DNA from 4 places in the Rhizobium sp. CNPSo 3670 genome. Region 3 is predicted to be linked to each of the others. Evidence: predicted binding sites of a transcription regulator. Region 3 holds the regulator's gene; each other region holds the start of a gene.

Region 1 (5,898 bases), on a different contig from region 3:
CGCCGGTCGCATGGAGGAAATCATGGACAATTTGAACCTCACGACCCTGCAACGGGGTCAGACGACGGTCAACGACGTGGCCATGGATGCGTTTGCCGCCGGTTTTCGCGGCAGTCTCCTGACCAGCAAAGACATGAATTACGGCGAGGCGCGGGCGATCTGGAATGCGATGATCGATCGCCGGCCGGGTCTGATTGCGCGCTGCGCAGGGGCGGCTGATGTTGTGCGCGCAGTGCGCCTTGCACGCGATAACAATCTGCTGGTTTCAGTGCGCGGCGGCGGGCACGGCATTGCCGGCAACGCGGTCTGCGAAGGTGGTGTCGTCATTGATCTGTCGCCGATGAAGTCCGTGCGGGTCGATCCCGAGACGCGCCGGGCCAGGATCGAGCCGGGCGCGACGCTCGGCGACGTCGACAAGGAAACGCTGGCATTCGGACTGGTACTGCCAACCGGCATTAATTCCACGACCGGCATAGCCGGCCTGACGCTCGGCGGTGGTTTCGGCTGGCTCACGCGGAAATTCGGGCTGACCCTCGACAATCTGATTTCGGTCGATGTGGTGACGGCCAACGGCGAACTGGTGAAGGCGAGCGAGACGGAGCGGCCGGACCTGTTCTGGGCGCTGCGCGGCGGCGGCGGCAATTTCGGCGTCGTGACCTCCTTCGAATTCCAGCTCAACCCGCTCCAGCCCGAAGTTTTCGCCGGACTGGTCGTGCATCCCTTCGCCGATGCGGAAAACGTTCTCAGGGAATATCGCGAGGCGCTGGAAACAGCACCCGACGAGCTGACCTGCTGGGTGGTAATGCGCCAGGCGCCGCCGCTGCCGTTCCTGCCGGCCGATTGGCACGGCAAGGAAATCGTCGTGCTTGCTATGTGCTATTGCGGGGACATGGCGGCGGGCGAAAAGGCGGCGGCGAGGTTGCGCGGGATCGGAAAGCCGATCGCCGACATTGTCGGCCCGATGCCGTTCATCGGCTGGCAGCAGGCATTCGACCCGCTTCTAACGCCCGGCGCCCGTAACTATTGGAAGAGCCAGGATTTCGCCTCCCTTTCCGATGCGGCGATCGAGATTCTCATCAATGCCGTGCGGAAGCTGCCAGGGCCGGAATGCGAAATATTCATCGGCCATGTCGGCGGCGCCGCCGGCCGCGTGCCGACCGAAGCCACGGCATTTCCACAGCGCAGTTCGCATTTCGTCATGAATGTCCATGCACGCTGGCGGGAAACCGAGATGGACGGAAACTGCATCGGCTGGGCGCGCGAACTTTTCGAGGCAACCAAGCCGCATGCTGTGGGCACTGCCTACATCAACTTCATGCCTGAGGACGAGACCGACCGGGTCGAAATGGCCTACGGTGCTAATTATGCGCGCCTTTCGGAAATCAAGCTGCGCTATGATCCGAACAATTTGTTCCGGATGAATCAGAATGTGAAGCCGATGGCGGCGGTGCGAGCTGCTTGAATAGATGAAGCGTAGAAGACCCCGCCCAAAACCGCTCCCCACAAGGGTCCCTCGTGGGGAGCGGTTTACCCACCGCGCTTCGGCGTCATCGTCACGTCAGCGCCATAGGCATCGCGCAGCTTGTTCTCCTGTCCCGGCTGCCGGTCGGCGGCCTGGTGCAGCGGTATCGTGTCGTAGCCCTGCAAACGCGTTCCCTCGATCAGCGTAACGTCGGAATTCCCAGGATTGTCGGAGCGCTCGAACCAGTCGACGGAGTGGTGCAGGAGATTCATTTCGACCGCCCGGTTGGTGACGCCGTGGCCGACGATCGCGACGTTGTGGTCGCCGTTTTCGGCCTCGCGCATGACGGTCTGAAGGAAGAGACGCACCCGCTGCGCCACGTCCGCCCGGCTTTCGCCGTCCGGCGGCCGCGCATAGAACTTGCCGCTATTGTTGCGCAGCCTCGCCCATTTTTCGAACTCTTCGGGGAATTTCTGCTTCTGCTCGGCACGGTCGTAGATTTCGGTGAAGAGGCCGAAATCCTGCTCGCGCAGAAGATAATCTTCCCTGACATCGCCGACGAAGTTTTCCGGCAGCGCTTCGAGCAGCGCATCCTTGCTCTGGCGCGTGCGCAGAAAGGGCGAATACCAGATATGCAGCTTCTGGAATCCCTGGCTCGGCAGCCCTTTGAGGTACGAAGCGATGACAGCGCCTGCCTCAGCCGCCTGGCGATAGCCCCATTCAGTCAGCGGCACATTATGATCGCCGAATTGGCGGTAGGCCTGTTCGTTGATGTTGCCGAGGGATTCGCCGTGGCGAACGAGAAAGAGACGCATCGGCCATCCCGCTTTGTCGGACATGGAATCGTTGTCATCATGAACGCGCTCGATCGGCAGGGCAATATTGCCGGCCGAAAAGGGGCGTAGCGTCTGGTCGCCGCTTGCCCCCAATCCGCTTGGCCCGTCGATCTTGTTCACTCGGTTCCAAATCGAGAAGCGAGAGAGCGTCTTCCGGGCTATCAGCGGCCCTGGAAGATCTTGATGAGTTTTGGCGTAAACCGGTGAGCCTTGATGTCGAGCAGATCCTGATACGTAGCGCGACCGGAGATCGCGGCCGTCAGATATCGCTGGCAGGCGATCCTCGGAGCGTCATTGTCGGAGACGTTTGTCACGATCCCCGCGGCGCGCCGCGCATTTGCATCGAAATCCTTTGTGCACACTTTGACGAACTCGTTTCTCGCTCTCGCGCTGCCTTGAAGTAGCGTGACTGTCGCATCATAGTCCTGCTGCGTCGGTGCACAGCCGGCAAGCAGTGCCATAGAAATCATTATTGTCGCGGTTCGGGCGCGCATCATCAATATCCCCCAGGTTACGCCTTGATCGGCAGCTGCTGTAAATTTGATTCTCGGCATGCGGGAAAGATCCAGGACCTCGCGGCGAGAAATTAGGATAATCGGATTTCCGATATCGCTTGCGAGCTTCGATGGGATCTGCGTTTACCATCCAGACGGAACGGCGGGTTTGCAGGGCTTTTCCCCATCTTGTCATCTTCCTGAAACACGAGTCTGGTTTTGGAAGGCTAGATGAAAGATGGGGCACGAGCACTGTTCGTGACAGACATGATGGAACCCAGACATTTCCGCACGCTCTTCATTTCCGATGTGCATCTCGGCTCGAAGGCCGCGAAGGCTGATTTCCTGCTGGATTTCCTGCGCTACCACGAAGCCGATACGATCGTGCTCGTCGGCGACATCGTCGACGGCTGGCGCCTGAAGCGCAGCTGGTACTGGCCGCAGGTCTGCAACGACGTCGTCCAGAAACTGCTGCGTAAGGCGCGCAAGGGCACGCGCGTCGTCTACATCCCCGGCAATCACGACGAATTCTTGCGCGACTTCCCGGGCATGCATTTCGGCGGCATCGAGGTCGTCGAGCACATGATGCATGACGGCGCGGACGGCAAGAAATACCTGATCCTGCACGGCGACGAGTTCGACGTCGTTGTCCGCAACGCCCGCCTGCTCGCCTATCTCGGTGACTGGGCCTATGATACGGCAATCCGCATCAACATCTTGCTCGCCGCCGTACGCCGTCGCCTTGGCATGCCATATTGGTCGTTTTCCGCCTGGGCGAAGCTGCAGGTCAAGCATGCGGTCAATTTCATCGGCGAGTTCGAACGCGTCGTGGCTGAAGAGGCGCGCAAGAGCGGAGCCGACGGGGTGATCTGCGGCCACATCCACCACGCCGTCATCCAGGAGATGGACGGCATCCGTTACATCAACACTGGCGACTGGGTGGAAAGCTGCACAGCGGTTGCAGAGCATGAGGACGGCACGTTCGAACTGATCACCTGGCGAGCGCTTGCTAGCGCAGTGCCGGCGCTTACCGCAGTCGAGCGTCTCGAAGAGGCGGAACTCGCCGCGCAGGCAGCGTGATTTTACAGCCGGCGCAGTCGCGGCGGCTCGCCAGCAATTTAGCCGTTACCGCGAGGTAACAGGCCCAATTTATTTTCTAAAACGTTTCCGGACGGCTATTTCTCGCAATGGTCGCCCCCCGCGGTGGTGTGTTAGGAAAACATCTAGTTTCCTTCAGGTCCACCGATGATTCCCGCTCAACATTCTCCGGGTGAGGGAGCGCCGCCGCGCTTCCGGCTGCTCAGCGCGCTGTCCTATTGCGCGCCGCTGCTCGTCAATGGCGTCGTGCTGCCATTTTTCCCGGTCTGGCTGCAAACCCATAGTTTCAGTGACCGTGAAATCGGCATTATTCTCGCCATACCGATGGTGGTTCGAGTCTTGGTGGCACCTGTCGTCGCCATGGTGGCCGACCGCATGAAGGAGCGCGCCACCGTGCTGCTCTGGTCGGGTGGCCTGTCGCTGCTGACGGCGATCGCGCTTTACTGGACGACCAGCTTTTGGCCGGTGACAATCGTCTTCGCGCTGCAGGGCGCCACCTTTGCGCCCTATGTGCCCGTGGTCGAATCGATCGTCATTTCAGGCGTGCGCCGCTGGGGGCTCGATTATGGGTCGATGCGCGTATGGGGCTCGATTGCCTTCATCGTCTCGACGCTCCTCGGCGGTCAGCTGATCGGCCGGGGGGGCGGCGGCATGGTGCTCGTCGTCATGGTGTTCGGCTTCACGATGACGGTGGCGATGGCGATCTTCTGTCCGCGGATCGGGCCCACACGGCGGCGCGGCCAGCCGATCGACCTGCCGGCCGCCACCGGCAGCGGGTTGCGCGAGCCACATTTGCTGCTGCTCCTGATCGGAGTTGCCATCCAGCAGTCGAGCCACGCGGTGCTCAATGCTTTTTCCTCGATTTATTGGCATCAGCTCGGCTTTTCCGGCACCGAGGTCGGCTTGCTCTGGAGCGCCGGCGTTGCTTCGGAGGTGACGGTGTTCTTTCTGTCGAAGCGTCTCAATCGGCGCTTCAATGCCTGGACATTGATCCGCTTCGGCTGCGCCATCAGCGTCTGCCGCTGGATCCTGTTTCCCATGAATGCCGGCTTTGCCGGCTTCTTCCTGCTGCAATGTTTCCATGGCTTCACCTATGCCTTCGTGCATACCGGCGTGCAGCGGAGAATCGTGGCGACGGTGCAGGAAACGCAGGAGGCCTCGGCGCAGGGCGCCTATTTCTTCTATGTGGGCATGGCGATGGGGTTGATGACCATCGCTTCGGGCTACCTCTACGCCTGGCTCGGCCTTGTCAGCTATTACGTCATGGCGCTCGTCGCGCTTTCCGGCCTCGGGCTGGTCATCTCAGCCTACTATCTTCAGCCCCAGAGGGTGCTTTCCGGCGGAAAGACCAGGGAAGCGGCGTAGCGCAGGCCGGGTTGGCGGTCGCGGGCAAGCAGCAGCGGGCCGTCGAGATCGACGAAATCGGCATCCTGCGCGAGCAGCATGGCTGGCGCCATCGCAAGCGAAGTGCCGACCATGCAACCGATCATGATCGAAAAGCCGAGCCTCTCCGCTTCGGCCTTCATCGCCAAGGCCTCGGTGAGGCCGCCTGTCTTGTCGAGCTTGATATTGATCGCATCATAACGGTCGGCAAGGCTTGCGAGGTCTCCGGTGTGATGCACACTCTCGTCGGCGCAGACGAGCAGCGGGCGGCGGATTTCGGCAAGCAGCGCATCGCGGCCTGCCGGCAACGGTTGCTCGACGAGGGCAACGCCCGCCTCCGCGGCGATCTGCAGATGACGTTCCAGCACCGCCTCCGGCCAGCCCTCATTGGCGTCGAGAATGATCGCAGCATCGGGTGCGGCCGCGCGGACTGCGCGGATGCGGCTTTCATCGTCGCTGGTTCCCACCTTGACCTTGAGCAGAGCGCGACCGGCATGTTCGCGCGCCTGCGCGGCCATCACTTCCGGCTCGCCGAGCGAGATGGTGTAGGCTGTCGTGAGCGGTTTGAGCGCCGTGAGGCCGAGGCGGGCGGCGACCGTTTGGCCCGTCCGTTTTGCTTCGAGAT
Region 2 (5,898 bases), on a different contig from region 3:
CGGCAGCGTGCGATAGGTTGCATCCCAGATGTCCGAGGGATCGAGAGCGAAGACGTCTTCCAGGATACGGTTGCCGGTTCCGCAGATTTTCGTCCACGGCAGAGTGGGATGCTCGGTTGCGAATTCCGGATGGGCTACGAGCAGTCGGGAAGCAGCCGCGCCGATAGTGAAGTGGCAGAAGGCGACCGCCTTGAAGGTGAGATTATCCTCGGCGAAGGCCGCCTCATCCATTCCGCCCACGAAGTATAGTGCTTCGGCTGCCGCCTTCTGCATTTCATTGAGATAGTCGATAGCACGAGGCTCGCTCATTTGCCCTCCGGCAACATCGATGTCAGGCGCAGCAGCGCGATCCGTTCGACCTGTGTCGTGGCGGTCGCGAATTCTTCATCCAGGTCATTGCCGATCCGCCTTTCGAAGGCCGAAAGGATATCGTCCTTGTCGAGCCCTCTGACGGCGATGATGAAGGGAAAGCCGAATTTTTCGACATAGGCTGCATTAAGTTCGGTGAAGCGGGCATGTTCGGCCGGGCTCAACCGATCGAGACCGGCGCCGGCCTGCTCCTTGCGGCTGTCCTCCGTGAGTTCGCCCGCTATCGCCAGACGCCCGGCAAGATCGGGATGGGCACGCAGCACGCCGAGACGCTCCTCCCGGCTTGCTGCACGGAAGACGGCGGCAAGAGCCGCATGCACGCCTGATGCCGTCAAAGGCTCCCTCAGACCCCCGGCGTCATAGGCGCGTTCGGCGATGAAAGGCGAATGCTCGAAGACGCCGCCGAAGCGGGAAACGAAATCCTCGCGCGACAACATCAGAGCGCATCCGGCTGATGATTCTTGTGCCAGTGCTCGGCGATTTCGATGCGGCGCGGAATCCAGACCTTGTCATGCTTCAACACATATTCGATGAAGCGCTTCAGAGAGGCTGCCCGGCCCGGACGCCCGACGAGGCGGCAATGCAGGCCGACCGACATCATCTTCGGGCTGCCGTCCTTGCCTTCCTCGTAAAGCGTGTCGAAAGCGTCCTTGAGATAGGTGAAGAACTGGTCGCCGGCATTGAAACCCTGCGGTGTGGCAAAACGCATGTCATTGGTTTCGAGCGTATAGGGGATGATCAGGAAGGGTTTCCCGTCGACGCCCTTCACCCAATAAGGCAGGTCGTCGGCATAGGAATCGGAGGAATAGAGGAAACCGCCCTCTTCCTGCACCAGTCGCAGCGTGTTGTCGGAAGGCTTTCCCTGATACATCCCGAAAGGCCGCTCGCCGGTGAGTTCGGTGTGCAGGCGCACGGCTTCGAGGATATGCTTGCGCTCGAGATCCTCGGGGAAATCCTTGTATTCCAGCCAGCGATAACCGTGGCTGGCGATCTCCCAACCGGCCTCCTTCATGGCCGCGACGGCTTCGGGGTTGCGCGCCATCGCCAGCGTCACGCCATAGACGGTCGCCTGCACCTTGAGACCCGTGAACATCCGCCAGAGCCGCCAGAACCCGGCGCGCGAACCATACTCGTAGATCGATTCCATGTTGAGATTGCGCTGCCCCGGCCAGGCCGCCGCACCGACAATCTCCGACAGCAGGTTTTCGGAAGCCGGATCGCCTTCGAGGATGCAGCTTTCGCCGCCCTCCTCGTAATTGATGACGAACTGCACGGCGACGCGGGCGTCGCCCGGCCACTTCGGATCGGGCGTCTGACGCCCGTAGCCGACGAGATTGCGCGGGTAGGTCTCGGAAACCATCAAATCACCTTCTGAAAAGACGAAGGAACGGTATCATCCGCAGCCGGAATGTCGAGACGGAAACTGCACAGGAGAATTTTTCTTTTTAAAACAACCGGTTAGATCGACATCTGCTCAGGCGATCCTGCGCGCGCTGACCTTGCCCATCGGGTGGAGCGAGTGAACGCGGAAGGGACCGCCAGTGCCCTCCTCGATCATCAAAGCCACATTCGAAACGATCACCGGCTCCCTCAAGACGGGCTCGAAGATCGTTCCCAGCGCTGGCTCGATGCGGGGCATGTCGATCGTGTGGATGGGGCCTGTCACCGGCATATGGAAGCGGAACTCCTCCATCACATAGGGATTGCCCCAACGATGCAGATTGGCGAATTGCGCCGCCGACAATCCGTCGGGATCGCTGCGTTCGATATCGGCTTCACTCAGCGGCGCCCGGAAACGATCGAACTCCTGAACGATCGCCGAAGCCAGATACTGGATCCGCTCACAGGGGGCGCTCGGCACCAGGCTGTAGAAATTGCCGAGCCGGGCGATTTCGAGACCTGGGATCTGGAAGGGAGCATATGTTCCGGCAAAACGCATGAGATCGCGCAGGAGTTGCGATTCGGACGTCTCGGCGGAGAGGTGAAAAGGCGCTTTCAGAACGCCGTGAAAACCATAGCGTCGCGGCACCGCAGTATAAAAGGCGATCTCATGAATGCCGAGGCCGCGGACGGCCGGAGGCTCCACCATATCGCCTGAAAACACGTTTCGGCCAAGCCAATTAGCGGCCACGAGCGACAAGGGGTCGCTCGCCGGAGGCGTAAAGCAAATGGCATAGCGCATGCAATTTCCTCCGTGAAGGAAGTGAGCGCCGGGAAAATCCGGCGCTGCCGATGCGCAAGCAGATAGGTGATTTGCATGACAGAATAACGAAACGCAGCTGTATCTAATTCACGTTTAACGTGAAGCGACAGCGATATGGCTTGATATCGCGAAGCTTTCCGGCAGCGAAAATTCGCAATCTGTGTCGCCTGCCATACAAACCGCAGCCTCCGCCAGCCGATGGGCCAGCCCGAAGCTGACCTTGAAACCGCCGGTCAGTGCGATCAGTCGGGGATGGATGGGATGGCGGCCGACCATTGGATCGCGGTCGATGGCTTTCGGGCGAAGCCCCGCCCAACGTTCGATGACAGGGGCGCTGCGGAGCGCCGGCACGATCGCCCGCGCCGCCGCGATTAACGCGTCGAGCTGTGCATCGGTCGAGAGGGGGTCGTCGAAACGGTTCTCGCTGGTGCTGCCGACCGCCGCATGCCCCCCCTCATGCGCGACGATATAGAGTCCATCGAGGAAGATCGTCGGCAACGCCGGGTCGACATCTGCTTTCAACAGCGCCGCCTGCCCTTTCACCGGCTGGCCGAGCGGCTGCTTCAAGCCCGGCGTCAGCCGCTGCAGCGCGGGAAAGGACTGATGGCCGGCGGCCAGGATGCAGCGGCCGTACGTGATGATTTCGCCGCCGATCTCGGCCGTCCCGCGATCGGGATTGAGATCGGAGACAACAGCATTTTCCATGATGCGCACATGTTTTGCCCGCCGCAGCAATGCGATGAGCGCTGAGATCAAGGAGCGGGGCGCAACACGGGCGGCGAGCGTATCGTGCACGAAGCCACTTTCGCCGGCAGATGCGTCAGGCCAACCATCGACCGGCGGCCTGTCGATGACATGCCAGTGGAAGCGGCGTTCGCCGGTCCGCCAATGGCGCTCCGCATCTTCGGAATGGCCGCGGGCGATGCGCTTGAGATGCGGTTTCGGCAACGGGATCAGCCGCCCCGACCTGTTGTAGCCGGCCGACAGCCCGGTTTCTGCTTCAAGCGCCACAATTTCGGTTTCGAGCGAGACCAGCGCATCGAACTGGAATTGCTTTTTCTCCGACCACCGGTCCGGCATATGCGGCATCAGCGCGCCTAGCAGTCCGCCGCTCGCGCCTCCGCCCAATCTGCCGCCGTCGGCGAGGACGGTGCTGATACCGCGGCGTTCGGCATGAATGGCCGCCCAGAGACCCATGATGCCGCCGCCGACGATCAGCAAGTCGCAAGAAGATTGACCGGACGTCGGCTGAGGACTATCGGCTTTTTCCATGAGAGACGTGAACCCCGATCAGATTGGCGCGGGCGCGCCGCAGCCGCTCGAATGGCGCGACGGCGATATGCCCTATTCCACTGTCTTTGGCGATCATTTTTATTGCCAGACCGACGGCCGGCTGGAATGCGGCCATGTCTTCCTCGCCGGCAACGGCCTGCCGGAGCGCTGGGCCGGCAGGCAGGAATTCATGATCGGCGAACTCGGCTTCGGCACCGGCCTGAATTTCGCCGAGACCTGGCGGCAATGGAAGCTTCACCGTGAACACGGCCAGCACCTGCATTTCATCTCCTTCGAACTCCATCCGATGCGCGGCGAAGAGATCGGCCGGGCGCTGTCGCATTGGCCGGAGATCGACGCGGAATGCGAGGCGCTGACGGCGGCCTGGCCGCAAACGCCAGCCGGAACTGTCTCGCTCGATCTCGATGCCCAAACGCGGCTCAGCGTCGTCTGCGGTGCGGCACTCGACGGCGTCGCCGCGGCAAAGCCCGGCTTCGACGCCTGGTATCTCGACGGTTTCGCGCCCTCGCGCAACGGCGACATGTGGTCGGAGGAACTGCTGCGTGAGGTCAACGAAAAGACTGTGGCCAGAGGCACCTTCGCAACTTACGCCGCGGCCGGCTTCGTTCGCCGCAACCTCATCGCCGCCGGCTTTGCAGTCGAACGCCGCCGGGGCTTCGCCGGCAAGCGCGAAATGCTCTGCGGCATTAAGGCACCTGCTCGGTAAGCCCTACGACTGCTACTCGATGGAGATCAGTAACTCGTGCGCTCCGGCTGCAGCTCATCCTTGCCGAGCCATTGCCGGATCTTCTCCTCCAGAAGTTCCGGGCTGATCGGCTTCGACATGTAATCGTCCATGCCGGCGTCGAGGCAGGCTTCGCGGTCGCTTTCAAGGGCATGGGCGGTAACGCCGATAATCGGCACGCGGTGGCCCTGCCCCTTTTCCCTTTCGCGGATCGTCCGGGTCGCTTCATGGCCGTTCATGACGGGCATCGAGACGTCCATCATGATGATGCGCGGCGTGTGGCTTTCCCAGGCGGCGACAGCCTCCTGCCCGTTGTCGACGACCAGGAAGGAAAGCCGCGTCGACTGCAGGATCTGGGTGAAGACGATCTGGTTGACCTCGTTGTCTTCGGCAACCAGCACGTCGACGAACTCGGCCGCCCGCTCTTGCGGCTCGGGCGCAGTTGCAAGTGCAGGCGCCGGTCCGACCGCTTCCGCCCGCAGCCGGGCGATATCGGCTTCAGAGGCCTGTTTGACGCGGCGGGCGCGGACGACCTCGACGACAGTATTGCGCAGCACGTTCGCGCGTGCCGGCTTCATCAGATGCGCATGGCCGTTCAGCGCGGCGAATTCCTTTTCCGTGCCCGAAATATCCATCGACGTCAGGAAGATGATCGGCAGCTCGACGAAGCGGGGATCGGCGCGCAGCCGGCGCGCGACGTCGGCGCCGTTCATGTCGGGCATGTGATAGTCGAGCACGACGGCGTCGACGGTGACACCGAGATCGGCCGCTGCCTCGAGGATCGCCAGACCGGTGCCGCCACCTTCGGCAGCCACTCCGTCGAAGCCCCAGAGCGAGAGCTGCTCAGTCAGGATGCGCCGGTTCACTTCATTGTCGTCGACGACGAGGATGCGCGCGCCCTGCACATTGATCGGCAGCGGCTTCGGTTCAAGGTGGGCGGCCGCCACCGCAAAAGGCAGGTTCAGGGTGAAGACCGAGCCCTTGCCCCATTCGCTCTCGACATTGATATAGCCGCCGAAGAGATCGACGAGGCCGGCGGTGATCGCGAGGCCGAGCCCCGTTCCCTCATGCCGGCGCGTCGACGAGGTGTCGACCTGCGAAAACTTGTCGAAGACCGATTCGAGCTTTTCTCGGGGAATGCCAATACCGGTATCCTCGATGCGGATGATCGCCATGATCTCCCCGCCGGCGATCGTCTCGAAGCCGACATCGACGAAGACATGGCCGCGCTCGGTGAACTTGACGGCGTTGCCGACGAGATTGGTGACGATCTGGCGGAAACGCCCGGCGTCTCCGATCACCGCGGCCG
Region 3 (5,898 bases):
GCGGCTTGTCGCCCTTGCCTGATTTGAAGGCCTGCTTGCGGGCGAGCGCGTCGTTCATGATAGTTCTGAGGTCGGCCGAGGTGACGGCCGAAAGATCGAGGAAATGTTTAGGAGCCATGTTCTTACCTGTCGTGCGCCCGAAGGCGGCGATCCCTTCAAGCCGTCTTCTTGATCTTGGCGGCGCGGATGCTCTCGGCAGCGCGCTCGAGGCGCACGAGCCCCTCGCGGGCTTCTTCGGCAGTGACCACCAGCGGCGGAAGAAGGCGGATGACGTTGTCGCCGGCCGGCACGCCGAGCAGATGCGCGGCGCGGATCGCCTGCAGCAATTCGGCCGAGGGAACCGCAGCCTTGACGCCGAGCAGAAGCCCCTCGCCTCGGATATCCTCGATCACATCGGGATACCGATCCTTGAGCGAGGCCAGCCCCTGGCGGAAGACGAGCGCGACGTCGCGCACATGCTCAAGGAAGCCATCGGCGAGGATGACGTCGAGTACGGCACTGCCGACCGCCATGGCCAGCGGATTGCCGCCATAGGTCGAACCATGCGTGCCGGCCTTCATGCCGGAGGCAGCCTCGGCCGTGGCAAGGCAGGCGCCGAGCGGGAAACCGCCGCCGATGCCCTTGGCAACGGCCATGATATCGGGCGTGATGCCGGACCATTCATGGGCGAAGAGCTTGCCGGTGCGGCCGACGCCGGTCTGGACCTCGTCGAGGATCAGCAGCAGGCCGTTTTCGTCGCAGATCCGGCGAAGCGCCTTCATGAATTCGCCGGTGGCGGGACGCACGCCGCCCTCGCCTTGCACCGGCTCGATCAGGATTGCGGCCGTCGCATCGGTAATGGCGGCGCGGACGGCCTCGATGTCGCCGAACGGCACCTGATCGAAACCCGGCGCCTTGGGGCCGAAACCTTCGAGATATTTCTCCTGACCGCCGGCAGCAATCGTCGCGAGCGTGCGCCCATGGAAGGCACCCTCGAAGGTGATGATATGGAAGCGCTCGGGATGGCCCTTGGAAAACTGGTAGCGGCGCGCGGTCTTGATGGCGCATTCGAGCGCCTCGGCGCCCGAATTGGTGAAGAACACCTTATCGGCGAAGGTAGCGTCCGTCAGCCGCTTGGCGAGGCGCTCCTGGCCGGGGATCTCATAGATGTTTGAGAGGTGCCAGACCTTGTCGGCCTGCTCCTTCAGCGCCGCGACCACATGCGAGTTGCCATGGCCGACGGAGGTGACGGCGACGCCGGCGCCGAAATCGAGATAACGCTCGCCGCTCTCGGTGATCAGCCATACGCCCTCGCCTCGCTCGAACCGCAGCGGGGCGCGAGAATAGGTGTCATAAAGCGGCGCGGCTTCAGCCATGGCGCGGGTCTCCCGTTCAATGTTGTCTTGCACGGACTCCGGCTAACAAAACCAGGTCCAAAAAATCAAAAATGCCGCCTTTCGGCGGCGAGCGGTACTATTTCCTTTTCGCGCTGCATTGTCAACAAAACTGGCGCCTTAGCCTATGCAGCAAGGTTGTGCAGCGGCACTTTCGGCCTTCAACAGGCATTATTGCAGAAATGCCACGCAGAGGCAGCAAGTTGGGGAAAACTTGAAATTCGATTCATCCGGATTCCCGCGACTCTTGTCACGGAGTCAGCCTCACACTAGGTTAAAGTTCAATTACTAGACTGCATGCGGCGGAACTAGTCACCAAAATTGATCAAGCGTTTCTTGTTTCGGAGGCTTCCGGGACAACGGTGAGGGATTCTGCCATCACCAACGCAAAAGGTGGAGACAGGGCATGAACTGGACAGACGAGCGGGTCGAGAAACTCAAGAAGCTTTGGGCCGAAGGACTGAGCGCCAGCCAGATTGCTGCGCAGCTTGGCGGCGTCAGCCGAAACGCCGTTATCGGCAAGGTGCACAGGCTCAGCCTTCCCGGCCGCGCCAAGGCCGGCGGCACGGCCACCGCGGCGCGCACGCCGAAGCGCCAGACATCCGCGCCGCGCGCGCCGAACTACGCCTCCCGGATCACCACCCGCACCGTGACCCGTCAACAGGGCGCAACGATGCTGAAGGAAGAGATCGAGGTCGATGCCGTCGAGGAAATGGAGTATGTGCCGGCCGGCAATGTGGTCGTGCCGATTTCTCGCCGCCTCGGCCTGACGGAGCTCACCGAACGCACCTGCAAATGGCCGGTCGGCGACCCGCTCAAGGAAGATTTCCATTTCTGCGGCTGCGAGTCCCCCGACAATTCGCCCTATTGCAGCTATCATCAGAAGCTTGCCTATCAGCCGATCAACGAAAGGCGCCGGGCGGCGGCACGGGTCAGCTGAGCGGGGGCTGTATCGCTGAGCATGTGAAACGGGCCGAGTGGCCCGTTTTTTTATTCGATTGGGGAGGTGACCTTTGCGTATAGCAACCAAGCCAACCCCACACTCCGTCATCCCAGGGCTTGACCCTGGGAGCCACAGCCAAGCACTCGGCTTCAATTGTTTCCCAGCAGTTGGATGCCATCAGCTCTTCACGCCGTGCCAGCCGCATGGATCCCAGGGTCAAGCCCTGGGATGACGGAGGAGAGGTTGGTGCCGAGACGCATAAGCCTCGCCGGCGCAATGACGCTGGCGACGAAGCGGCTGCGATCGACGACGGCAAGGGGGGCCTCACAAGCCGTACTGCCGTGCGTTTGGCGGGAACGCCCACCCCACACACTCCCTCAGCCTCAGGCTTCCATCGAATAACCCGCGCCACGGACGGTGCGGATGACGTCCTGCATGTTGGAGAAGTTCAGCGCCTTGCGCAGGCGGCCGACATGGACGTCGACGGTTCGTTCGTCGACATAGATGTCGTGGCCCCAGACGCCGTCGAGCAGCTGCGAGCGGGAAAAGACCCGGCCCGGCGACGACATCAGGAATTCCAGCAGGCGGAATTCGGTCGGGCCGAGGCGGACTTCGCGGCTCTTGCGGTGGACGCGATGGGTTTCGCGGTCGAGCTCGATATCGCCGCATTTCAGCACCGAGGACAGCACCTCGGGGCGGGCACGGCGCAGCATCGCCTTGACGCGGGCGACGAGTTCGGGGGTCGAGAAGGGCTTGACGACATAATCGTCGGCGCCGGTGGACAGTCCGCGCACACGCTCGCTCTCCTCGCCGCGCGCCGTCAGCATGATGATCGGCAGTCGCTCGGTTTCCGGCCGCATGCGCAGGCGCCGGCAGAGTTCGATGCCGGAGACGCCGGGCAGCATCCAGTCGAGGATGAGCAGGTCGGGCGTGCGCTCCTGAAGCCTAATTTCGGCCTCGTCGCCGCGCAGGATGGTATCGACCTCGAAGCCTTCGGCTTCGAGATTATAGCGAAGGAGCACGCTGAGGGCTTCCTCGTCTTCAACAACTGCGACTCTCGGGATCATGCGTGTCCGTCTCCTCGCGCACAAGCCTTAAACTGGGGGTTTAAGCAGGCGTCCTGCGCAAATTCAGAAATTGGCTGCGACCTCTTTGCGCGCCCCGAACGGGCGCGCACGCAATCTTGGAAGGATTATTCCGTCGCGGCGCCGACGGTGTTGGCGCTGTCATCCTTTGGGCGATCGCCTTCCGGCTGGGCGCCTGTTGCCATGTAGTAGATCGTCTCGGCGATGTTGGTGGCATGGTCGCCGATGCGCTCGATGTTCTTGGCGCAGAAGAGCAGATGCGTGCAGCTCGTGATGTTGCGCGGATCTTCCATCATGTAGGTCAAGAGCTCGCGGAACAGCGAGGTGTACATGGCGTCGATCTCGTTGTCGCGTTCGCGGATGGCGGTCGCCTTGTCGGCAGCGCGTGTCGTATAGACGTCGAGCACTTCCTTGAGCTGGACAAGCGCCAGCTCGGAGAGATGCTCGAGACCGCGGGCGAGCTTGCGGGGCACGCCGGTGCTCTGCACGGCGATGACGCGCTTGGCGGTGTTCTTGCCAAGGTCGCCGACGCGTTCGAGATCGGCGGCGATGCGGATCGAACCCATGATTTCGCGCAGGTCCGCCGCCATCGGCTGACGGCGGGCGATGGTGACGATCGCCTTGTCGCCGATTTCGCGCTCGGTGTGATCGAGGATCACGTCGTCTGAGATGACCTTCTGCGCCAGCGCGGTATCGCCGTTGACCAGCGCCCGGACGGATTCGGCGACCATCTGTTCGGCCAGGCCGCCCATTTCGGAAATCCGCCTGGAAAGGAACTTCAGATCATCATCATAGGCAGAATAAATATGTGTCGATGCCATGGGGCTTTGTCCTCGAATAAGGGGAAGGCTTCGGATGGCCGTGATCAGCCGAAGCGACCCATGATGTAGTCCTGGGTACGGGGATCGTCCGGATTGGTGAACATCTTGTCGGTGTCGTTCTCCTCGACAAGATTGCCGAGGTGGAACATGGCGGTGCGCTGCGAGACGCGCGCGGCCTGCTGCATGGAGTGGGTGACGATGACGATCGTATAGTTTTCGCGCAGTTCGTGGATCAGCTCCTCGACCTTGGCGGTGGCGATCGGGTCAAGGGCCGAGCAGGGCTCGTCCATCAGGATGACTTCCGGGCTGACGGCAACGGCGCGGGCAATGCACAGGCGCTGCTGCTGACCGCCGGAGAGGCCCGTGCCGGATTCGTGCACGCGGTCCTTGACCTCGTTCCAGAGGCCGGCGCGCTGCAGGCTGCTCTCAACGATCTGGTCGAGATCGGCCTTCGACTTGGCGAGACCGTGGATGCGGGGGCCGTAGGAGACGTTTTCATAGATCGACTTCGGGAACGGGTTCGGCTTCTGGAAAACCATGCCGACGCGGGCGCGAAGTTCGACGACGTCGATATCCGGATCATAGATATCGTCGCTGTCGAGCGTGATCTTGCCGGTGACGCGGCACCCCTCGATCGTGTCGTTCATGCGGTTCAGGCTTCGCAGGAAGGTCGACTTGCCGCAGCCCGAGGGGCCGATCAGGGCGGTTACGGTGTTTTCGCGGATGTTCAGGTTCACGTCGAAAAGCGCGCGCTTCTCGCCGTAGTATACGGAGACATCCTGTCCGATCATTTTATACGGGACGTTGCTCATCTTCTGATCCAGCGCCTTTTCAACTGCAGCTTCCGTCAGCATGTTCATGATGTTTGACTCCGTTTACCAGCGGCGCTCGAAGCGACGACGCAAGAGGATGGCGCCCATGTTCATGACGACCAGGAACAGGAGCAGAACGATGATGGCACCCGAAGTACGCTCCACGAAGGCACGTTCGGCCTCGTTCGCCCACATATAGACCTGCACGGGCAAGGCCGTCGAGGGCTCGAGCGGCGTCGTGGGCGCATTGGCGACGAAGGCGACCATGCCGATCAGGAGCAGCGGCGCGGTCTCGCCGAGCGCATGCGCCAGGCCGATGATGGTGCCGGTGAGAATGCCGGGCATGGCAAGCGGCAGGACATGGTGGAACACCATCTGCATCTTCGAGGCGCCGAGGCCCAAGGCGGCGGCGCGGATCGAGGGCGGCACGGCGCGCAATGCGGCGCGGGTCGCGATGATGATCGTCGGCAGCGTCATCAGCGTCAGCACCAGGCCGCCGACCAGCGACGCCGAGCGCGGCAGACCGATGAAGTTGATGAAGACGGAAAGGCCGAGCAGACCATAGACGATCGACGGGACGGCGGCGAGGTTGTTGATGTTGACCTCGATCAGGTCGGTCAGCCTGTTCTTCGGCGCGAACTCTTCGAGATAGATCGACGCCGCCACACCGATCGGCAGCGACAGCACGAGCACGATCAGCATCAGGTAGAGCGAGCCGATGAGGGCGACGCCGAGGCCGGCGGCTTCGGGACGGCTGGAATTGCCGTTGACGAAAAGGCCGCTGTTGAACTGCTTCTGAAGCGCGCCGTCCGCCTTTAGCTGGTTCATCCAGGCCACCTGCTTGTCGTTGACCTTGCGGTTCTT
Region 4 (5,898 bases), on a different contig from region 3:
TTCACCGATACGCTGGAGCTCGACCTCGGCGACGTCGTGCCGTCGATGGCAGGCCCCAAGCGTCCGGAAGGCCGCATCGCGCTTGAAAACATCGCTTCCGGTTTCGCGACATCGATGGAAGCCGACTACAAGAAGCCCGGGCAGCTCAACAACCGCTATGCAGTCGAAGGCACCGATTTCGATCTCGGCCATGGTGACGTCGCGATTGCCGCCATCACCTCCTGCACCAACACCTCCAACCCGTCGGTGCTGATCGCTGCCGGCCTTCTCGCCCGCAACGCCGTTGCCAAGGGGCTGAAGACCAAGCCGTGGGTCAAGACGTCGCTCGCGCCCGGATCGCAGGTCGTCGGCGAATATCTCGCCAAGTCGGGCCTGCAGGCCGACCTCGATAAGCTCGGCTTCAACCTCGTCGGCTTCGGCTGCACCACCTGCATCGGCAATTCCGGTCCGCTGCCGGCGCCGATCTCCAAGACGATCAATGACAAGGGTCTGATTGTTTCCGGCGTGCTCTCCGGCAACCGCAACTTCGAAGGCCGCATCTCGCCCGACGTCCAGGCGAACTATCTCGCGTCGCCGCCGCTCGTCGTCGCCTACGCTCTTGCCGGCACGGTCCAGAAGGACCTGACCAAGGAGCCAATCGGCGAAGACCAGAACGGCAAGCCGGTCTACCTCAAGGATATCTGGCCGACCTCGCACGAGGTGCAGGAGTTCATTCAGAAATACGTCACCCGCGAACTCTACGAAACCAAGTATGCCGACGTTTTCAAGGGTGATGCCAACTGGCAGGCCGTCCAGGTCCCGCCGGGCCAGACTTATGCCTGGGACGACAACTCCACCTATGTCCAGAATCCGCCCTATTTCGTCGGCATGGGCAAGAAGGGCACCGGCGTCTCCGACATCAAGGGCGCCCGCGTCCTCGGCCTGTTCGGTGACAAGATCACCACCGACCACATCTCTCCGGCCGGTTCGATCAAGGCGGCATCGCCGGCCGGCGCATACCTCATCGGCCATGACGTTGCCGTTGCCGACTTCAACCAATACGGCACGCGGCGCGGCAACCATGAAGTGATGATGCGCGGCACCTTCGCCAATATCCGCATCCGCAATCACATGCTTGGCCCGAACGGCAAGGAAGGAGGCTACACGATCCACTATCCGTCGAAGGAAGAGACATCGATCTATGACGCCGCCATGCAGTACAAGGCCGAAGGCGTGCCGCTCGTCATCTTTGCCGGCGTCGAATACGGCAACGGCTCCTCGCGCGACTGGGCTGCCAAGGGCACCAACCTGCTCGGCGTCAAGGCCGTGATCGCCCAGAGCTTCGAGCGCATCCATCGCTCGAACCTGGTCGGCATGGGCGTCATCCCCTTCGTCTTCGAAGAGGGCACGACCTGGCAGAGCCTCGGCCTCAAGGGCGACGAGCTCGTCACCATCGAGGGGCTGGACAAGATCAAGCCGCGCGAGAGGAAGATCGCCAAGATCACCTATGGCGACGGCACGGTGAAGGAAGTTCCGCTGCTGTCGCGCGTCGATACGCTCGACGAGGTGATCTACCTCAACAATGGCGGCATCCTGCAGACGGTTCTGCGTGATCTCGCTGCCTGATTGTCGAGCATGATGCCGAAAAGTGTGAGCGGTTTTCGGACAACATCATGCTCTGCTTCTTTGATGTAGATCCGGATTCAGATTTTAGGCCGAATCGGCCTGAAATCATCCGGATCTAGGAGCTTGCTATGATAATGGCGGCCGCCGGAGAGCAATTTCCGGCGGCTCTTCTTTGCGGCGACAGTATTCGATGGGGCTCACGATGATTTGTTTTCAGCGCCTTCCGGGCGAGCTACGTCTCACCCGTTCGTGACTTTTCGTTTGGACCCGGAAGGATTATTCGTACGTTTCATGTCTCAGAGCCTTCGGTTCCTAAACGCCGCCGGCGCTGAAAAAGAGGTGCAGGTGAATGTCCCCCCGTTTCTTGATTTCGCTGATCGCCGGCGTTGCTTTTGCAGGCTCGCTGCATGCCGAAGACGGCAAGCCCAGAGGCGTCGTCGAGCTTTTCACGTCACAGGGCTGCTCCTCCTGTCCTCCCGCTGATGCCGCCTTTCGCAAGCTGGTGAACCAAGGCGATGTCATCGCGCTCGCCTATCACATTGACTACTGGAATTATCTCGGCTGGGCCGATACGCTGAGCTCGAAGGAAAATACCGAGCGGCAGTACGGCTATGCGAGGACGATGGGTCGCAGCAACGTCTATACGCCGCAAGCCATCGTCAACGGGCGCGGCCATTTGGCCGGCGCCGATCTCACCGGCATCAACAGCAAGATCGACACCTACAGCAGCGAAGGCAATGGGCTGACCGTTCCCATCAGCGCGGCGATGCGCGGCGACGAACTGGAGATCAAGATCGGTGCCGGACAGGGCAAGGCCAATGTCGTCATGGTCTATTTCGACAAGGAGAAGACAATCGATGTTGAAAAAGGCGAAAACAGCGGAAAGAAGATCTCCTATCTGCACAGCGTCACCAACATCGAAACCGTCGGCATGTGGGATGGCAAGGCGACCAGTTTGACGCTACCGGCGAGCGTCTTGCAGCGGCCGCAGCTCGAGGGCTGCGCAATCCTGCTACAGTCGGCCACGGCCGACGGCGATCCGGCGGCGATCCTCGGCGCGACCGTGGTGATGGCGGGAAAAAGCATCTGATATTTCACCCGAGCACGGGTGAAGTGCGGGCGGCCCGGCCGAGCGTATTCGGGGCTGGGGTTAAGGTCGATACGCTCCGCCGGGCCCTTTGGCGCGCTGGCGCCAAACCGGGATGCATAAATCTCCCGCAAATGAGGCGCTGTTTTGACTGAAATGCGGCACTGGGGAGAAAGCATTGCTTGGTCCCCAGCGAACGTGACTGGACCTGCGGCGAATGTGAGGAGCGCCGCTCTTGCAATTTGCGGCGGCTCGGGCAAACTGTCACTCTCCTGTCACAAGCGGAGGCCTTGGAGACCTGATGACAGATCAGCCGGATTTGCGACACGGCGAAAGCCGCTCCGTCGACAATAGTTCCTCGGTCATCGTCGATCTCAGGGAATACAAACAAAGCAAGGACCCGCTTCCGGTGACTTTCCACCGGCGCGAGCTGGATGCGATCCTCTGGATCTACGGCCGCATGGTGGGCGAGGGGGAATGGCGCGATTACGCCATCGACCATCTGAAGGACAGAGCGGTCTTTTCCGTCTTCAAGCGCTCCGGCGAGATGCCGCTCTTCCGGATTGAAAAGAACCCGAAGCTTGCCGCCAAGCAGGGTGCCTATTCCGTGATCAATATCAACGGCATGATCCTGAAGCGCGGACACGAGTTGAACCAGGTCCTCAAGGTATTCGACAAAACCTTGAGCCTCGTGGACAAATAACTCTTATCAGCCCGCAAACAGCGTACCGGGGTAGGTGGAGGGATTCGGATCGGTTGTCATGCCCTCGCCGAGGCTGCGCTGCATGAGCATCGTGTCCAGCCAGTGGCCGTGCTTGTAGCCGGTGCCCTTCATCAGGCCGACCTCCACAAAACCTGCCTTCAGATGAAGCGCGATCGAGGCCGGGCTCGCGCCACCGATGACGGCCACCATCTGACGAAAACCAAGCGCGGTGCAGCGGTCGATCAGCTCGATCATCAGTGCCTTGCCGATGCCACGGCCGCGGGCTTCGGGGGCTAGGTAGATTGAATCCTCCACCATCCAGCGATAGGCGGGGCGGGTGCGGAAGGCCGACGCATAAGCGTAGCCTAGGAGTTTCCCGTCCGCATCGGCCGCGGCGATGTAGGGATATTGCTGACTGACTATCGCGGAAAAACGCTGGGCCATTTCGGCCTCGGAGGGCGGCGCAATCTCGTAGCTTGCAACGCCATTCAGGACCGAGTCACCATAGATCTCCGTGATGGCGGGGATGTCGGCTTGGGCGGCGTTGCGCAGGAGGAAGGACATCGGGGCGGCAGGTCCATCGGAAGAGCAGGCTCCTCTAAAATCATCCCTGCGAAACCGGCGCAACAAAAAAGGCGGCCGAAGCCGCCTTTTCGATCGCATTGCGCCTGTTATCTGCGGTTGCCCATGAACTGCAGCAGGAACATGAAGAGGTTGAGGAAGTCGAGGTAAAGCGTCAGTGCGCCCATGATCGCCTTGCGACCGGCGACAGCGACGTCATCGGCTTCATAGTAGAGTTCCTTGATCCGCTGCGTGTCGTAGGCGGTGAGGCCTGCGAAGATTAGCACGCCGATCACCGAGATCGCGAACTGCAGCGCGGATGAAGCCAGGAAGATGTTGACGAGCGAGGCGATGATCAGGCCGAAGAGACCCATGATCAGGAACGAACCCATCGCCGACAGGTCACGCTTCGCGGTATAGCCGTAAAGCGACAGTGCGCCGAAGGAGGCGGCGGTGACGAAGAAGGTCTGAACGACGCTCTGGCCGGTATAGACCAGGAAGATCGACGAGAGCGACAGCCCTACCAGGGCGGCGTAGATCCAGAAGGTGGTCTGGGCGGCGGAGACGCTCATCTGATGAATGCGGAAGCTCAGGAAGAAGACGACCGCAAGGGGGGCAAGGATGACGACCCAGCGCAACGGTGACTGGAACAGAAGCGCGCCAAACTGGGTGAGCTGGCCGTCCTGGACCGCGAAGTTGAATCCGAGATATGCGGCCACGCCGGTGATCGCCAGGCCGAGCGCCATCAGGTTGTAGACCTTGAGCATATATGCGCGCAGGCCTTGATCAATCATCTCGCCGGTCTGGACGCGGCTTTGATAGTTACGAAGATCAGCCATAGTTTCCTCTTACAAGCTCCGAAGGAGATACGGTGTCGGGGTTCTCGACCCGGGCGCCGCTGCGGAGCTCCAGCATGCCTGCAGACAATATGAGGCTTTCGCCCTTTGCAAACAAGGGGCCTGCAACGGCGCGGCCGGTTAAATCGCCGTAAGGTGAAGGCCTTGGGACAGCTTCAAAGCTCGCGCAGCACGGGCGCCGCCTTCTGCCCGAGGATGCGCCAGGTGCCGATGAGGCCGATGCCGACTGTCAGAACGAGTGCCGTCACCAGCGTCAGGCCCGCCACGTCAGGCAGGAAGGCAGACGGCAGTCGCATGATGCGGGCGACGATGAACCAGGCGGCGACGGCGCCGGCAAAGAGTGCGAAGATCGCAGTCGCCAGTCCGAGGATCAGATATTCGTAGCTGAAGGCACGAATCAGCATGGCGCGGGTGGCGCCGAGCGTCTTCAGCACCACCGCATCGTGGGTGCGCGTCCTGTTGCCGGCGGCGAGCGCACCGGCCAGGACAAGAATCGAGGCGATGAGCGCCACCGATGCGGCGGCACGGATCGCTGTCGCAAGCTGCTCGACGAGCTGGTTGACGATGTCAATCGCGTCCTTGACTCGCACGCTGGTGATCGTCGGATAGGTATTGGTGACGGATTTCAGGATCGCCGCATCTTCGGCCGGCGTCGAGGAGGGATCGGTCAGGGTCGCCAGCCAGGCATGCGGGGCGCCGCGGAAGGTGTTCGGTGAGAAGACCATCACAAAATTGATCGACAGTGATTCCCATTGGACGCGGCGCAGATTGGCAATCTTTGCCGTGATATTGCGCCCCAGCACGTTCACGGTCACCGTGTCTCCGATCTTGAGCCCGAGTTCATGCGCCTCTTCCGAGGAGAAGGAGACGAGCGGCTCGCCGCTATAATCCTTGTGCCACCAGATGCCTTCGGTGAGGGCGGCATTTTCCGGCAGCGTGTCGGCGTAGGTGATGCCTCGATCGCCGTTCAGCACCCATCGGCCGGCGGCCGGCACATTCATCTTGGTGACGTCCTCGCCGTTGAAGGCAACGATCCGGCCGCGCAGCATCGGCACCTCCATCAACTTGCCCTTCGGCGCCTGCGT

What was found. The regulator PhoB, encoded in region 3, activates phosphate uptake and scavenging genes when phosphate is short. The targets are predictions, from matches to a motif close to TGTCATNNANCTGTCAT.
Region 1: a site for PhoB is predicted at 2,983-2,999, ahead of AC13QO_RS05735 (UDP-2,3-diacylglucosamine diphosphatase). Genes of this name have one in related genera too.
Region 2: a site for PhoB is predicted at 2,627-2,643, ahead of AC13QO_RS02430 (DUF1045 domain-containing protein). Genes of this name have one in related genera too.
Region 4: a site for PhoB is predicted at 2,955-2,971, ahead of AC13QO_RS07870 (DUF2794 domain-containing protein). Genes of this name have one in related genera too.

Annotation. Positions count from the first base shown of each region.
Region 1 covers NZ_JBXSOL010000004.1:204,807-210,704, reverse strand. Annotated here, with positions in the region: gene AC13QO_RS05750 (FAD-binding oxidoreductase) at 23-1,462, shown strand; gene AC13QO_RS05745 (histidine phosphatase family protein) at 1,528-2,277, opposite strand; gene AC13QO_RS05740 (hypothetical protein) at 2,460-2,792, opposite strand; gene AC13QO_RS05735 (UDP-2,3-diacylglucosamine diphosphatase) at 3,060-3,872, shown strand; gene AC13QO_RS05730 (MFS transporter) at 4,038-5,255, shown strand; gene dgcA (N-acetyl-D-Glu racemase DgcA) at 5,207-5,898, opposite strand, start outside.
Region 2 covers NZ_JBXSOL010000002.1:144,734-150,631, forward strand. Annotated here, with positions in the region: gene AC13QO_RS02415 (HepT-like ribonuclease domain-containing protein) at 1-309, opposite strand, end outside; gene uraD (2-oxo-4-hydroxy-4-carboxy-5-ureidoimidazoline decarboxylase) at 306-806, opposite strand; gene puuE (allantoinase PuuE) at 806-1,729, opposite strand; gene AC13QO_RS02430 (DUF1045 domain-containing protein) at 1,844-2,551, opposite strand; gene AC13QO_RS02435 (NAD(P)/FAD-dependent oxidoreductase) at 2,666-3,844, opposite strand; gene mnmC2 (tRNA (5-methylaminomethyl-2-thiouridine)(34)-methyltransferase MnmC2) at 3,843-4,571, shown strand; gene AC13QO_RS02445 (response regulator) at 4,598-5,898, opposite strand, start outside.
Region 3 covers NZ_JBXSOL010000008.1:223,196-229,093, forward strand. Annotated here, with positions in the region: gene argF (ornithine carbamoyltransferase) at 1-118, opposite strand, end outside; gene AC13QO_RS11120 (aspartate aminotransferase family protein) at 156-1,355, opposite strand; gene AC13QO_RS11125 (GcrA family cell cycle regulator) at 1,780-2,313, shown strand; gene phoB (phosphate regulon transcriptional regulator PhoB) at 2,700-3,383, opposite strand; gene phoU (phosphate signaling complex protein PhoU) at 3,509-4,222, opposite strand; gene pstB (phosphate ABC transporter ATP-binding protein PstB) at 4,267-5,082, opposite strand; gene pstA (phosphate ABC transporter permease PstA) at 5,098-5,898, opposite strand, start outside.
Region 4 covers NZ_JBXSOL010000006.1:74,763-80,660, forward strand. Annotated here, with positions in the region: gene acnA (aconitate hydratase AcnA) at 1-1,605, shown strand, start outside; gene AC13QO_RS07865 (DUF1223 domain-containing protein) at 1,955-2,695, shown strand; gene AC13QO_RS07870 (DUF2794 domain-containing protein) at 2,994-3,395, shown strand; gene AC13QO_RS07875 (GNAT family N-acetyltransferase) at 3,402-3,959, opposite strand; gene AC13QO_RS07880 (Bax inhibitor-1/YccA family protein) at 4,067-4,795, opposite strand; gene AC13QO_RS07885 (ABC transporter permease) at 4,969-5,898, opposite strand, start outside.